DNA from 2 places in the Ferrimonas gelatinilytica genome. Region 2 is predicted to be linked to the other one. Evidence: predicted binding sites of a transcription regulator. Region 2 holds the regulator's gene; the other holds the start of a gene.
The links. The regulator NrdR, encoded in region 2, represses ribonucleotide reductase genes. The targets are predictions, from matches to a motif close to AAACACNANATNTNGTGTTT.
Positions count from the first base shown of each region.

Region 1: the regulator NrdR is predicted to act here: its motif matches at 3,284-3,303, upstream of nrdD (anaerobic ribonucleoside-triphosphate reductase).

Region 1 is NZ_BAABLF010000005.1:158,821-166,751, reverse strand. Features, by position in the region: gene ABD997_RS03105 (Rossmann-fold NAD(P)-binding domain-containing protein) at 1-430, opposite strand, end outside; gene nrdG (anaerobic ribonucleoside-triphosphate reductase-activating protein) at 588-1,055, opposite strand; gene nrdD (anaerobic ribonucleoside-triphosphate reductase) at 1,133-3,250, opposite strand; gene ABD997_RS03090 (M90 family metallopeptidase) at 3,567-4,379, shown strand; gene ABD997_RS03085 (alkaline phosphatase) at 4,406-5,743, opposite strand; gene ABD997_RS03080 (metallophosphoesterase) at 5,902-6,621, shown strand; gene ABD997_RS03075 (GNAT family N-acetyltransferase) at 6,699-7,262, shown strand; gene trhA (PAQR family membrane homeostasis protein TrhA) at 7,306-7,931, shown strand, end outside.
Region 2 is NZ_BAABLF010000012.1:4,783-12,713, reverse strand. Features, by position in the region: gene glyA (serine hydroxymethyltransferase) at 1-966, shown strand, start outside; gene nrdR (transcriptional regulator NrdR) at 1,102-1,554, shown strand; gene ribD (bifunctional diaminohydroxyphosphoribosylaminopyrimidine deaminase/5-amino-6-(5-phosphoribosylamino)uracil reductase RibD) at 1,554-2,684, shown strand; gene ABD997_RS09605 (riboflavin synthase) at 2,689-3,348, shown strand; gene ribBA (bifunctional 3,4-dihydroxy-2-butanone-4-phosphate synthase/GTP cyclohydrolase II) at 3,362-4,465, shown strand; gene ribH (6,7-dimethyl-8-ribityllumazine synthase) at 4,563-5,033, shown strand; gene nusB (transcription antitermination factor NusB) at 5,052-5,462, shown strand; gene thiL (thiamine-phosphate kinase) at 5,494-6,483, shown strand; gene ABD997_RS09580 (phosphatidylglycerophosphatase A family protein) at 6,480-6,956, shown strand; gene ABD997_RS09575 (hotdog fold domain-containing protein) at 7,250-7,729, opposite strand.

The DNA of each region.
Region 1 (7,931 bases), on a different contig from region 2:
AATAAAAAGCACGCCGTTGGGGATTTGCTCCCTTACTGCTGATCACATGCATCGTGCCGACCCCATGCTTTTTCGCCCACTGCCCCAAGGCCACCACCGCATCCAGGTCGAGCGCTCGAAATGCCGCCTTGCTCCCGGCCTGGGCCAAGGTGGTGCCAAGACAGCAAAATAGCGCTGTCACAGGTTCATCTAGGGCCAGTCGCTCGAGGGAGGCTGGAAGTTCGATACGCTTGAGGGTGACCTTTTGACCGGACGGAGCTGGAACCGGCGCCCAGTGATGCTCGATAACTTTAGGGTTATCGCACCAGGGAGTCATACTGCGAGTGAGAAGGTGGATCCTGTGGAGGCGCTCATCGGCCAGCAACCGACCCATCAGCTCGCGGCCGGTCGCACCGGTGGCGCCAGCCACCACCACACTGTTTCCTACCACTCTTCCCTGCGTTTCCATCCCTAATCCCGATTGGTGTTTCTGCCTATCCTAACGGTGATGGAGCACCGTAGGTATAAAAATCAGACTAATAGTGAGGGACTTGCGGTAAGTGAACCCTATTCGGTACGCACCGACCGACTGGACCTAAGACCGGCGACTAAAGCGTCAGGGCATGGATCCGCTGATTTCGGCTGCCGCGCCACTGAAGCGTCATATCTTTCTGCGCCTCGATGAAGGGCCCGTCCACCAGCACATCCACGTAATCGATCACCGCCAGTTGTGCCTCGCTGAGCGATTCCCGTTCGTAGCCGGTCCAGAGCCAGATATCTTTCCCCTGAGTCTCTCTCCTGACACGACGAACCAGGGCCAAAACGGCGCCCACGTTGGCCGGATGCAGGGGATCACCGCCGGAGAGCGACAGACCGCGGCGACGGATGCGGGTATCGTTCAGATCCTGGATGATCCTGTCCGACATCGCCTGGTCAAAGGGATGACCGGAGTCCAGCCGCCAGGTTGACTGGTTATAGCAGCCACGGCACTGGTGCTCGCAACCGGAAACAAACAACGTGCAACGGGTTCCGGGCCCGTTCACCACGTCCACGGGGAAGTACTGATGGTAATGCATGGTTACTCCACGTATGGCGCCACCCGCACTGGGCGCCCGCACGGCGCAGGCACTCCGTACGGATCGGCAGGGCGGACTCAAAGGTGCTTGACCCGCCGCTTTACCTCCTCCTGCTTTCCGGCATTAAAGGGGCGTGCGTCCGGACTCCCCAGGTAGCCGCACACGCGGCGCGTCACCGACACCCTGGCAGGGTCGGCGTTACCGCACTGGGGACAAACGAAGCCTTTGCTGGTGCAGGAAAACTCACCGCAGTGCCCACACTCGTAACACTCATCGATGGGCGTATTGGTGCCGTAATAGGGCACCCGGGCGTAACTGTAATCCCACACATCCTCCAGCGCCTCGAGGTTGTGCTGCATATTGGGATACTCGCCGTAGCTGATGAACCCGCCGGAACTGATCGCGGGGTAGACCATTTCGAAATCGATCTTGTCATAGGGATTCACCCGCTTCTCCACATCGAGGTGGAAGCTGTTGGTGTAGTATCCCTTGTCGGTTACGCCATCCACCAGGCCAAACTCCTGGGTATCGATTTTACAAAAGCGAGTACAGAGATTTTCGCTGGGTGTCGCATAGAGGCTGAAGCCGTAACCGCTCTCTTGACTCCAGCGATCCACCGCCTTTTTCAGGTGGCGGACAATATTGACCGCTTTCTCCCTGAGGATGTCGCTGTCGTAGAGATGGGTCTGGGCCCCAAACAGGGCATTCACCGTTTCATGCAAACCGATGTAACCCAGCGAGATGGAGGCCCGACCACCCTTGAAGATCTCGGTGATCTCATCATCCGCCTGCAGGCGAACACCGCAGGCACCCTCCATGTAGAGGATCGGCGCGACCCGGGCCTTGACCCCCTGTAGACGCTCGATGCGGGTCATCAGCGCCTTGTGGGCCAGCGCCAGTCGCTCATCCAACAGCGAGAAAAATCGGGATTCACAGCCTTTGGCCTGCATCGCCACCCGCGGCAGGTTGAGCGAGACAACACCCAGGTTATTGCGCCCCTCATGCTGCAACTGTCCCCCCTCTTCATACACCCCCAGGAAGGAGCGACACCCCATGGGGTTTTTGAAGGAGCCCGTGACCTCCACCACTTTGTCGTAGTTGAGGATGTCCGGGTACATCCGCTTGGAGGCACACTCCAGGGCCAGCTGCTTGATGTCGTAGCTGGGATCCCCCGCCTTGTGGTTGTGGCCCTCCTTGATGGCGAACACCAGCTTGGGGAACACCGCCGTTTTGCGGTTCTTACCCAGCCCCGCGATGCGGTTGCGCAGAATTGAGCGCTGGATCAGCCGAGCCTGCCAGCCACTGCCGAGTCCGAACCCGAAGGTCACGAAGGGCGTTTGTCCATTGGCGGTGTGCAGCGTGTTCACCTCGTACTCCAGCGACTGGAAGGCGTCATAACACTCTTTTTCCGTGCGTGCCTGCGCGTAAGCGCGCGGATCCGGAACCTGCCACTCCCTGGCCACCGCCAGGTGTTTGTCGTAGCTGGCCTGAACATAGGGCGCCAGCACCTCGTCGATGCGATTGATGGTGGTCCCGCCATAGATATGGCTGGCCACCTGGGCGATGATCTGGGCCGTCACCGCTGTCGCGGTGGAGATCGACTTCGGCGTGTCTATCTCCGCATTGCCCATCTTGAACCCCCCCGTGAGCATTCCGTGGAGGTCGATCAGCATGCAGTTGAACATCGGGAAGAAGGGCGCGTAGTCCAGGTCGTGGTAGTGGATTTCGCCCCGCTCGTGGGCCGTCACGACGTCACGGGGCAGGATATGGCGACAGGCGTAATGCTTGGCTACGATCCCCGCCAGCAGATCCCGTTGGGTCGGGATCACCTTGGCGTCCTTGTTGGCGTTCTCATTGAGCAGATCCGAATTACTCTGCTCCACCAGGCCGCGGATCTCCCGGTTGAGATGGCTGGCGCGCTCACGGGCCAGATCCCTATCATGGCGATATTCGATGTACGCCCGGGCGATCGCCTTGTTGGGGCCGGCCATCAAGGCGTCCTCAACGGCGTCCTGAATGCGATGGATCGCAACCTCCTGCTCCGCTGCCAGTTGTCGGGTTACGGTTTCGGCCACCTGGTTGGCATAGGCGCTATCGCCCTGCCCCACGGCTTCTGCGGCCCGAAGCACCGCTTGCCGAATACGTTCACCGTCGAAGTTTGAGCGGCATCCGTCCCGCTTAATCACTACTGGCATCAAGTTCACTCCTCTCAACAGGCGCCTCCCTGACAACACCAGATATGGTGCTTCCGGACACCCACAACACAAAATATAGGATACATTGGAGCATTACCCTCACCCATTGACCGTGACCGGGATCAATATAGGGTGCGATGGCTCAGTAACCGAACAGGAAATGGCGAGGGCTTGCACGCCACCATAAAGGGGCGCGAACTATAGCGAACTAGCACTTGGCGATCACGCCGAGAAACCGGATACTTGGGGGCGATCACCCTTAGGAGAAATCAAGCTTGATCTGTCGGATCCATCACCCTCGGCAGGGAGCACGGCCGTGAGGTTCTGCCATTTTTTGCGTCGCTTACGACCCGCTCAGGATGCAGAAGAGCGCCGTCGACGCTGGCAAAAAGAGCTGGAAGCGGTACCGATCCTGACCCATCTTGGCCAGGTGGACGCCGACCGCCTGATTGCTCTGGGCCAGGCGTTCCTGGCTCAGAAACGCTTCGTCGTTGCCGGCCCCGGTGTCACACTGACCGATCGGCTCTGTATCCGTACCGCCCTGATGGCGTCGCTGCCTGTTTTGACCAAAAACCTTTCCCACTACGCCACCTTCTACGAGGTGCGTTTCCACGCCGACCTCTTCGAAGGCGACGCCCAATGGCAGGATGAGCTCGGACTGGTGCATGAGGAAACAGACTTGCTCGCCGGAGAGGCTTGGGAGCAGGGCCCTGTCCAGTTTTCCGTGGTGGATATCGATGCCAGTGGCGACTGGAGCGGCTACAACGTGGTGATCCACGAGTTGGCCCATAAGCTGGACATGGCCAGTGGTGAGGTGAACGGTACACCGCCCTTGAGCCTGAATGCACTCTCCGTGTGGCAACAGACGCTCGAACGGGCATTTCAAACCCTGGAGCAGCAATACCACGAGGCCCTTGAACAGGAGTGGGGGGAAGCAACGATCCAACAGCGGCTGCCGATGGATCCTTACGCCCTGACCAACAGGGGCGAGTTTTTTGCCGTCAGCAGCGAAAGCTTCTTCACCCAGCCCCACCGGCTCGCCGAGGCTCTACCCCACTGGTATCACTGCCTGCAATCCTACTACGGGCAGGATCCCCGCCAACGCGCGCCCAAGCCCAACCAAGGCTAAAGGCCACTGCCGACACCCAAGGGCCATCATGGGCGCTGAGCTTCGCCAAGAAGGCTCATAATTTTCCGGGCGATATCGGCATTGTCCTGGAACCCGATAAAGGTGTCCGCGCCCTCTCCGTAGGCCATGACGCTGACATCCTCACCGGTGTGGCCGCTGGTGGTCCAGCCGGTAAAGGAGCGCTTGGCCACCAGTTGGCCAATTCGCGAGGAAAGATGGTAGGGCCCCTCCCCGTCAAGCTGCGCCTTACGGGCCAGCGCCAGCATCGCCAACTCCTGCGACGAAAGCGGCAGCGACGCGTAACGAGACCAGACCGCCTCCACCGGCGACTCCGGCGCTTCGAGCATCTTACGGGCGATATAGCCCGCGGTCCGCTCCACCTGTAGGATCGGCCCAGGCAGCCACTGGTAGGTACCGCCGGCCCCAAGGGTGAGGCCACCGGTGGAGTGATCCGCCGTTATCACCAGGAGGGTGTCCGGATTCTCCTCCACAAAGGCTTTGGCACGCTCCACCGCTTTGGCGAAGTCCGCCATCTCCCCCAGGGCGCAGCGGATATCATTGGCGTGGCCACACCAGTCGATCTGACTTCCCTCCACCATCAGGAAGAATCCGTTGGGTTGGGACGAAAGCAGGGCCAATGCCTTATCGGTCATTCGCAGCAAGCGGTCTGGGTGCGCACTGTCGATGGCGTGGGGCAGCGCAACCTCAGCCATCAGCGCCATCGCCGGTAAGCGCTCCAGTTGCTCCAACTCTGCCATCTCCCAAGCCTGCTGCCAGCCCATCTCCCTCAGCTGCAGTGCTAACCCGCCCGGGGCGCGGGAAAAATAGCGCTCGCCACCGCCAAACATCAGATCCAACATAGTTTTGTCAGCGATACGCTTATGCACATATTGCTCGGCGATGGCGTCATAGAGACTGCGACGCTTAACGTTGGCCAGAAAGCTGGCCGGAGTGGCGTGATTCACCTGGGAGGTGGTCACAACACCGGTGCTTTTGCCCAGAAGTCGCGCCTGTTCAAGAATGGAACGCAGCGGGACCTGATTGTTGTCCACCCCGATGGCGCCGTTGTAACTTTTCACCCCCGTCGCCAACGCGGTGGCAGCAGCAGCGGAGTCGGTCACGAAGGTGTCATCCATGGGGTAGGTCGAAGCACTGCCCACCAGAAGTTGGTCAAAGATGGTCGGCGCGATCGCGCCACCGGGCTCTCCCGCCAACGCATAGCGGTAAGCGGTGAGATAAGCGGGCCCCATGCCATCGCCGATCATGAAGATAACATTACGCACCTCATCCCGGGCTGATGCGGGCAACGCCGCCCCCAAAACCATCATCATCAGGCCCGCGAGCCAGGCTTTTCTCCTCCCCATCCTCATTCCTCTGCTTTTTGATCAAGGCGGTGTTGGCGCCCGCCGTTTCTGGTCTTGGCAAGGGTATAACAGCGACGCGGCCGGACCAAGTAAGGGGGTCACCGAGGAGGCGTCGCTAAGGATGGGGCAAACTCGTTCAAATGAATTAGCCTTACTCTATGAAGCAAAAACAGTTACTCACCCTAACCTGCCCGTTGCGGACCTTCTTTTTGGGGGATCTTCATGGCGAGATCCACCAGTTGCAGCGTGCACTGGCACGCCACCGGTTTGACCCTGACCAGGGGGATCGCCTGATCAGCGTCGGTGACCTTATCGACCGTGGCGCCGATAGCCCTGCCTGTCTCGCCCTGTTGGAAAAACCCTGGTTCGTTGCAGTTCAAGGCAACCATGAAAAAATGATGCTTGATGCCCTGACGGGGCCTCCTGAGACAATGAGCCTATGGCAAAACGCCGGCGGAGACTGGTACCAGCGCTTACCCGGGCCGCAACAAGATGCCATCGCCAGCCTGGCGCTGAGGCTGCTGCCCAAGATGCCGATCGCTCTGGAGATCCAGATCCCAGCTCTTAAAGCCCGAATCGGTGTTGTCCATGCGGACCTGCCGGGCAGGAGCTGGGGCCAGTTTGCTAATGCCTGCCATGAAGGCCTCTGTGCCGAGGAGATCGCCTTTTGTCAGTGGTCCCGCAACACTCTGAACCAGGCCCGCAAGGGTGCTCACCCCGAACCGATCTCCGGCATCGATGCGGTGGTGATGGGCCACACGCCACAACCCAACCTGCACAAACTGGCGAACCGGATCTGGATCGATACTGGTGCCGGCTACCCGAAAGGTTCGCTGACGCTGCTCAGCGCAGAGCAGTTGATGCAATGCCTGTGCTGATCATCCCGATCGTTGCTCAAGCCAATACTCCGAATTCCCATTCATCACCAATACCTTAGTGCTGGAACTGATTCTCAATGGCCACTTTGATACCGATCCTGCATACCGACCGTCTCTGTTTGCGACCCTGGCGTGCAGAGGACCTTGATGCCTACGCCGCTTTTTGCGCCGACCCCGAAGTGATGCGCTATCTGGGTGGGGACCCCTTAAGCCGCAATGACGCCTGGCGCCACCTGGCGATGATGGTGGGCCACTGGCAGTTAAAGGGCTTTGGGCATTGGGCTGTCGAACACTCCGATAGCGCTACCGTGATCGGGCGGATTGGGCTCTGGCAACCTGAGGGCTGGCCCGGCGTCGAGATCGGCTGGACCTTGGCACGCCCCGTTTGGGGCCAGGGCTTCGCCCGTGAAGGCGCCGCTGCCGCACTGGAGTGGGGATTTCGGCAACGCCCTTTCGACCGGGTCATCAGTTTGATCCACAAGGAGAACCTTCGCTCCCGCTCGGTGGCACTAGCCCTGGGACTGCACTACTGCCGGCCGACCCGTGTTTGCGGCCACCCGGTGGATCTCTTTCAGATCGAGCGGGAAACATTCATGCAGGATGACAGAGAGAATCACTCAGCGAACACTTGTACGCTGTAGATGAGCTGGTAAGATGAGCGGCAGACATCAAGGAAGGAATCTCATGCGCGTTCAAACTTACTCGGTCAATGAAGAGATCGCCAATGCCCTCTCCCACGGCATCGGCGTCGCAGCCGCCATCGTCGGCTTAACCCTGATGCTGGTCAAGGGGATCCCGGTTCTAACTCCCGCAGAGATCGCCGGGATAAGCATCTACGGAGCCACGTTGATCCTGCTTTTTCTCTGCAGCACCCTCTACCACGCCATCCACCACCAGGGGGCCAAGGCGGTGTTCAAACGCCTCGATCACTGCGCCATCTATCTCCTGATTGCCGGCAGTTACACCCCTTTCATGCTGATCACCATCGATGGCGAGGCAGGTACCCTTCTGCTGACGCTCATCTGGGCGATGGCCGTGGCCGGTGTGATGTTCAAAGCCCTGTTCGTGGACCGCTTTAAAAAGCTGGCACTGCTCACCTACCTGGTAATGGGCTGGTCCAGCCTAGTGGTGATCTGGCAACTCTACCAAACCCTGCCCCGTCCCGGTTTTCTGCTCCTGGTAGCGGGTGGGCTCAGCTACAGCCTAGGTACGCTCTTTTACGTGGCCAAGCGTCAGCGCTACACCCATGCGATCTGGCACCTGTTTGTTCTCGGCGGAGCCGCCTGTCACTGCGTTGCCGTTGGCCTTTA
Region 2 (7,931 bases):
GGTTCCCAGGCCAATGCCGCCGTCTTCATGGCCCTGCTGCAGCCCGGCGATACCGTCCTGGGGATGAGCCTGGCCCACGGTGGTCACCTGACCCACGGCGCCTCCGTCTCCTTCTCCGGCAAGATGTACAACGCGGTGCAATATGGGATCAACCCGGACACCGGCGCCATCGATTATGATGAGATCCGCGCCCTGGCCAGGGAGCATCAGCCGAAGATGATCATCGGCGGTTTCTCCGCCTACTCCGGCATCATTGATTGGGCCGAGTTCCGCGCCATCGCCGACGAAGTGGGTGCTTACCTGTTCGTGGACATGGCCCACGTGGCAGGCCTGGTGGCGGCGGGGGTTTACCCGAATCCGGTCCCCCATGCCCACGTAGTGACCACCACCACCCATAAGACCCTGGGCGGTCCCCGTGGCGGTTTGATCCTCTCCGCCATTGGCGATGAAACCCTCTATAAGAAGTTCAACTCCGCGGTGTTCCCTGGTGGTCAGGGTGGCCCGCTGTGTCACGTGATCGCCGCCAAGGCGGTGGCTTTCAAGGAGGCGCTGCAGCCGGAGTTTGCCCAGTACCAGCAGCAGGTGGTGAAGAATGCTCAGGCGATGGCGGACGTATTCATTAACCGTGGCTATGACGTGGTTTCCGGTGGTACCCAGAACCATCTGTTCCTGCTGGACCTGATCAGCAAGGACATTACCGGTAAAGACGCCGATGCGGCCCTGGGTCGGGCCAACATCACGGTGAACAAGAACTCCGTGCCGAACGATCCCCGTAGCCCCTTCGTCACCTCCGGCCTGCGGATCGGCACCCCGGCGTTGACCCGCCGTGGTATCGGCGAAGCGGAAGCCCGGGAGCTGACCGGCTGGATCTGCGACATCCTGGATAACTTCGGCGATGAGTCCGTCGTGGAGCGGGTGAAGCAGCAGGTGGTGGAGCTCTGCGCCCGCTTCCCTGTTTATCGCTAAGGGTTCACCGGGACGACGACGTCCCCAGAAAAACAAGCCCGCCTTCTGGCGGGCTTTTGTTTGCCTCTACCTTACTCTGGCGGACAAAATTCGGTATTCTTGCCCGCACCTTTTTACCCTGTTTGCGGAGACGCCATGCACTGTCCCTTTTGTGCTGCCAGCGATACCAAAGTGATCGATTCCCGCCTGGTGGCGGATGGCCACCAGGTGCGCCGGCGCCGGGAGTGCCTCACCTGCCATGAGCGCTACACCACCTTCGAGTCTGCGGAGCTGGTGATGCCGCGGATCATCAAGCAGGACGGCACCCGCCAGCCCTTCGATGAGGAGAAGCTGCGTCGGGGTTTGCAGCGGGCGCTGGAGAAGCGTCCAGTGGGCACCGAGCGGGTGGAACAGGCGGTGAGCAAAATCAAGTCGGCGCTGCGTGCCACCGGTGAGCGGGAGGTCCCCTCCAGCATGCTCGGTAACCTGGTGATGGAGCAGCTGGTGACCCTGGATAAGGTGGCCTACATCCGCTTTGCTTCGGTGTACCGTGGCTTCGATGATCTTGCCGAGTTCGGCGAGGCGATCGCCCGCCTGGAAAAACGTTAATGAATGATGCGGGTTTCAGCGCCACCGATGCCACGCACATGGCCAGGGCCATCGCCCTGGCTAAGCGGGGTTGGCTCACCACGCGGCCAAACCCCAGGGTGGGGTGTGTGCTGGTCAACGAGGGTACCGTGGTGGGCGAGGGCGCCCATCTCAAGGCGGGCGAACCCCATGCCGAAGTCCACGCCCTGCGTGCCGCCGGTGCACACGCTCGTGGTGCCACCGCCTACGTCACCCTGGAACCCTGCAGCCACCATGGCCGTACGCCCCCCTGTGCCGAAGCGCTGATCGCTGCCGGCGTTGCTCGGGTGGTGGTGGCGATGGTGGACCCGAACCCCCAGGTGGCGGGGCGTGGCTTGCGGATGCTGGAGCAGGCGGGGATCCCCACCTCTGCAGGCCTGATGCAGGCCCAGGCCGAGGCGCTCAATCCCGGCTTTATCAAGCGGATGAAAACCGGTCTACCTTGGGTCCGGGTCAAGCTGGCGGCCAGCATTGATGGCCGTACGGCCCTGGCCAATGGCGATTCCAAGTGGATCACCGGCCCACAGGCGCGGGCTGACGTTCAGCGCCTGCGAGCCCAGAGCGACGCGGTGATCACCGGTGCCGACTCGGTGCTGGCGGACGATCCCAGCATGAATGTCCGCCACCAGGAGTTGGGTAGCTGGCGCCAACGCATCAGTGCCGAGCAGCTGATGCAACCGCTTCGGGTGGTGGTGGATGGCGAGGCCCGACTGGCCCCGCCGCTGAAGTTGCTCCGTTGTGAGGGGCCGATCTTGTTGGCCAGCCACCGCGGCTACCCGGCCATTTGGCCCGATGGCGTCACCTGCTGGCAGGGCCCGCGTCAGGCCCAGGGCAAACTGGATCTTTCGGCGCTGCTGACAGAGCTGGGCCGCCGTGAAATCAACGAGGTGCTGGTGGAAGCCGGCGCCGGTTTGGCTGGCGCTTTCATCAGCGCCGGTCTTTGGGACGAACTGGTGCTTTACCAGGCCCCGAAGCTGATGGGCAGCGGCGCCCGCGGTCTGCTACAGCTGCCCGATTTCCCCGCCATGGCGGCGGTGGACACCTTGACCTTTAGCGATGTCCGTCGCGTCGGCGCGGATCTGCGCCTGACGCTGACGCGGCAGGAGAGATAACACCATGTTCACTGGCATCGTGGAAGCCGTTGGCACACTGCGCAAACTGGAGCCTCGGGGCGGCGATCTCCGGGTTACCGTCGACACCGGCAAGTTGCCGTTGGAGGACGTGAAGCTGGGCGACAGTATCGCCACCAACGGCGTCTGCCTCACCGTAGTCAACCTGGGGGCGGATCACTTCGTGGCGGATCTGAGCGCCGAGACTCTGGCATTGACCAACTTCGACCACTATGGCGTGGGCCAGAGGGTCAACCTGGAGCAGGCGGTGACCCCGAGCACCCGCTTGGGGGGCCACCTGGTCAGCGGCCATGTGGACGGCGTGGCCGAGGTGGTCAGCCGGCACACCAGGGCGCGGGCCATCGAGTTTTGGCTGCAGGCGCCCGCCGAGTTGGGCCGCTACCTGCCCCACAAGGGCTCGGTCACCATCGACGGCGTCAGCCTCACCCTCAACGAGGTGGATGGGGCCCGTTTTCGCCTGACCATTGTCCCCCATACGGCGGTGGAGACCACCCTGGTGGATCTGCAGCCCGGTGCCTCTGTCCACCTAGAGGTGGATCTGCTGGCCCGATACCTGGAAAAACTGATGCAGCCCCAGGCCGACAGCGCGCACCCCGCGGGCGGCCTGACGCTGGAAACCCTGGCCCGAAGTGGCTTTGTAAAGTAAGGAAATCACCGCGATGGCGTTGAATCGAATTGAAGAGATCATCGAAGACATTCGTCAGGGCAAGATGGTGATCCTGATGGATGATGAAGATCGGGAAAATGAAGGGGATCTGATCATGGCCGCTGAGGCGGTCACCCCGGAGGCGATCAACTTTATGGCCAAGTATGGCCGCGGCCTGATCTGCATGCCGATGAGTGCCGAGCGTTGCGACAAGCTGGGCCTGCATCAGATGGTCAGTCGCAATACCGAGCAATACGGCACCGCCTTCACCGTCTCTATCGAAGCGGCGGAAGGGGTCACCACCGGGATCTCCGCGGCGGATCGCGCCCGCACCATTCAGGTGGCTGCGGCGGAGGACGCCAAGCCGTCCGATCTGGTCCAGCCGGGCCACATCTTCCCACTGCGGGCTAAGGATGGGGGCGTGCTCAACCGCGCCGGCCACACCGAAGCTTCGGTGGACTTGGCCCGTCTGGCGGGCTTCGGCGCGGCGGCGGTGATCGTCGAGATCCTCAACGAGGACGGCACCATGGCGCGCCGCCCCCAGCTGGAAGCCTTCGCCGCCGAACACGACCTTAAGGTGGGGACCATTGCGGATCTGATCGAATACCGCAACCTCAACGAGACCACCATCGTTCGCGAGACCCAGTGCACCCTGCCCACTCGCCATGGCGAGTTCGAGCTGATCGGCTACCGGGACACCATCGACAACCAGCTGCACATCGCGCTGGTGAAGGGGGAGGTGACCGACAACTGCCTGGTACGGGTTCACCTGAGCGATCCCACCCGGGATCTGCTGCAGGCCACCATCAATGGCCCCTCCACCTGGCCGCTGGATCGCGCCATGGCCCGCATCTCCGCGGAAGGTGGGGTGCTGGTGTTGCTGGGCCGGGAGATGGACAGCGATAGCCTGCTGGGGCAGTTGAAGGCGTTTGCCGCCCAACAGCGCGGGGATCAGATCGGTGCCAAGCGCTCCGATGAAGCCACCCGCACTGTCGGCGTTGGCTCCCAGATCCTGGCGGATCTCGGGGTGCACCGCATGCGTCTGCTGTCGAGCCAGAAGCGCTATCACGCTCTCTCCGGCTTTGGCCTGGAAGTCACCGAATACGTCGAAGAATAAGCGCACCGGCCGCTGGGAATTTTTCCTCGCGGTTATGCTATGATACGGCAACTTTTTGGCCCGTTCGGCGGGCCTTGAGCAAGAAATGGATAACAACATGAACGTAATCGAAGGCAACATCGAAGCCAAAGGCGCTAAAATCGCCTTGGTGGTATCCCGTTTTAACAGCTTTATCGTCGACAGCCTGCTGGAAGGGGCGGTAGACACCCTGAAACGCTTTGGTCAGGTCAACGACGAAGACATCACTGTGGTTCGGGTACCAGGTGCTTTCGAACTGCCGCTGGCGGCCCGTCGCCTGGCCGCGAAAGGCCAGTACGATGCCATCATCGCCCTGGGCGCGGTGATCCGCGGTGGCACCCCGCACTTCGACTTTGTCGCCGGTGAGTGCAACAAGGGACTGGCCCAAGTGATGCTGGAGTTTGATACTCCGGTTTCCTTCGGCGTGTTGACCACCGATACCATCGAACAGGCCATCGAGCGCGCCGGCACTAAAGCCGGTAACAAGGGCGGCGAAGCGGCCCTGGGCGCGCTGGAGATGGTCAATGTCCTAAACCATCTGGCTGACTGAGCCTGATTGGAGATTTGTGTGAAGCCTTCTGAGCGTCGTAAAGCCCGCCAACTGGCGGTTCAAGCCATCTATTCCTGGCAGATGAGCGGTAACGCCATCGCCGATATCGAACACGAGTTCCTCACCGAGCAGGATGTGCAGGGGGCGGACATCGCCTACTTTCGCGAACTGCTGGCGGGAGTCGCGGCTCAGGCCACGACCCTGGACAGCAAGCTGAAGCCGAATCTGGCTCGTTTGCCGGAAGAGGTGGACCCGCTGGAGATGGCGATCCTGCGCCTCGGGGCTTACGAGCTGCTGCATCGCGATGACGTCCCCTACAAGGTGGCGATCAATGAAGCGATCGAGCTGGCGAAGGTGTTTGGCGCCGAAGAGAGCCACAAGTTCGTCAACGGCGTACTGGATAAACTGGCGATCGCCATCAACCGCTGAACGGCGGCATAAAAAAGGAGCGGCCACAGTGATGTGGCCGCACTGCGTTATGGTCAACGACGAATTTTCCCTGATTAAACGCTACTTTACCCGTCCAAACCATCGTAAGGATGTGATTTTTGGCGTGGGGGACGACGCCGCCGTGCTATCTCTGCCGTCGGGCAGTCAGCTGGTGGTCTCCACCGATACCCTGGTTGAGGGAACCCACTTCCTGCCAGAGATCGATCCGGCGGACCTGGCTTACAAGGCGGTGGCGGTCAACCTCAGCGACCTGGCGGCCATGGGGGCGGAACCCGCCTGGATGACCCTGGCGCTGACCCTTCCGGGAGTCGATGAGCCCTGGCTCAAGACGTTCTCCGAGAGCCTGTTCGAGATCGCCCGTTACTACGGCATTGCCCTGGTGGGCGGAGACACCACCCGTGGCCCCCTGAGTATCACGCTGACCATCCACGGCCATGTGCCCCAGGACAGGGCGCTCTATCGCAGCGGTGCCCGTGTTGGTGACTGGATCTACGTCACCGGTACCCTGGGGGACAGCGCCGCCGGACTGCGCTGCCTACAGGGGCAGTTGAGCGCCTCACAGAGTCACTGTCAGGCGCTGGTTCGCCGACACCTGCGCCCCCGTCCCCGGGTGCTGGCGGGCCGGACCCTGCGTGGGCTGGCCAGCAGCGCCATGGATCTTTCCGATGGACTGGCATCCGACCTGACTCATATCCTCAATGCCTCCGCAGTGGGGGCAGTGATAGAGCTGGATCGGCTGCCGCTGTCGGAAATCCTGCTGTCGGTTACCGAGCGCGAAACGGCCCTGCCCTGGGCACTGGCCGGGGGGGAGGACTACGAACTGCTGTTTACGGTTCCGGAAGCGCAGCGCGGTGCCCTGAAACGGGCGATGTCCGAAGCGGGCACTCCTTATACCCGGATCGGCCAGATCACCGCCGGTGTCGGCATCGACTACCAGCGCAAGGGCAAGTCAGTCGAACTGAACCTGTCCGGTTACAACCATTTCGAGGAACACCCATGAGTCGTTTACCCGGGATCCGAATGCGCAACCCGGTGCACTTCCTGGCACTGGGCTTTGGCCTGGGCTTGGCACCCAAGGCACCGGGTACCTTTGGAACCCTGGCGGCGTTGCCGTTCTTCCTGCTGATGGCGGATCTCAGTGTCCCGGTTTACCTGGGGATCTTGTTGGTGATGGCGCTGGTGGGGATCTACCTGTGCGATCGCACCGCCCGGGACATGGGGGAGCATGATCACCCCGCCATCGTCTGGGACGAGGTGGTGGGGATGCTGATCGCGACTCTCTGCCTGCCCGTCGGCTGGGGCTGGCTGCTGGCGGCCTTCCTCGCCTTCCGTTTCTTCGATGTGCTCAAACCCTGGCCCATCAAGCTGCTGGATCGTCATGTCCATGGCGGCTTCGGCATCATGATCGACGATGTGCTGGCGGGGATCTTTGCCCTGGCAGTGATCCAAGGGGCGGCGTACTACCTCGTTTAATCGGGCTTACTAACAGGCAGGCCTCTGGCTCTGGCTTCCGTTAACAAAGGGGGCCAGAATTTCTAGGTTCTAGGTTCTAGGTTCTAGGTTCTAGGTTCTAGGTTCTAGGTTCTAGGTTCGAGTTCCTGGTTCCTAAAAGCCAGAAGCGTGCCGTTGCTATTTCCTCGGCTGAATATGGGTCTTTAGGCAGAGACAGGCCTAAGTTACGCGCACACTCTCATCTTCCCTTGCTCCCCAAGCCGAGTCCTGTAAAGGCTCGGCTTGGCTTTGAAGGTTGGCTCTAATTTTAGCGTTTAAGCTCTTTGGGGCTTCTCCGAAATCCAGAGCTTGATGTGGCCCTGAACTACGACGACGCCGTTGGTGTCGTAGGCTTTGACGTCCACCAGCATGTCACCCACCTGCCACTGCTCCGGGGTAACTTCGGCGACACAGAGGATGTCGGTGCCCGCCTTGGCGGTGTAATCGACGCTCATCCCCTTGGGGATCCATCGCAGGTGTTGGGGAATGGAGGCTTCTGCCATGGTACCCATGGCCATCTCCAGGCCATTACAGATGGCGATCACGTGGACGGTGCCGATATGGTTCTGGACGCCTTTGCGCTTCTTGATCAAACACTCGCAGCGGTTCTCTTCCAGTGACTTGATGTAGGGATGAATGGTGCCAAAGTAGGGCGCCATGCGTGCCACCATCTTTGAAAAGATGCGCTGACCGAGGGGCAGTCGGGAGAGCTTCTTGTACAGCGCCATGACGCTGTTGAGTTTTTTGTCCGTCATAATCCATTATGTTGTTCGGGTGTTCTGGTCCGATGAGATTAACACTGTTACAACACACCCGCTATCCGGTTGGCGCCCAACGGCATTGACGCCTAGAGAGAGCCTGTCCTGTTGCTCCTGTCTTCGCCCTCATTCCCCTTCGTCCTTCGTCCTTCGTCCTTCGTCCTTCGTCCTTCGTCCTTCGTCCTTCGTCCTTCGTCCT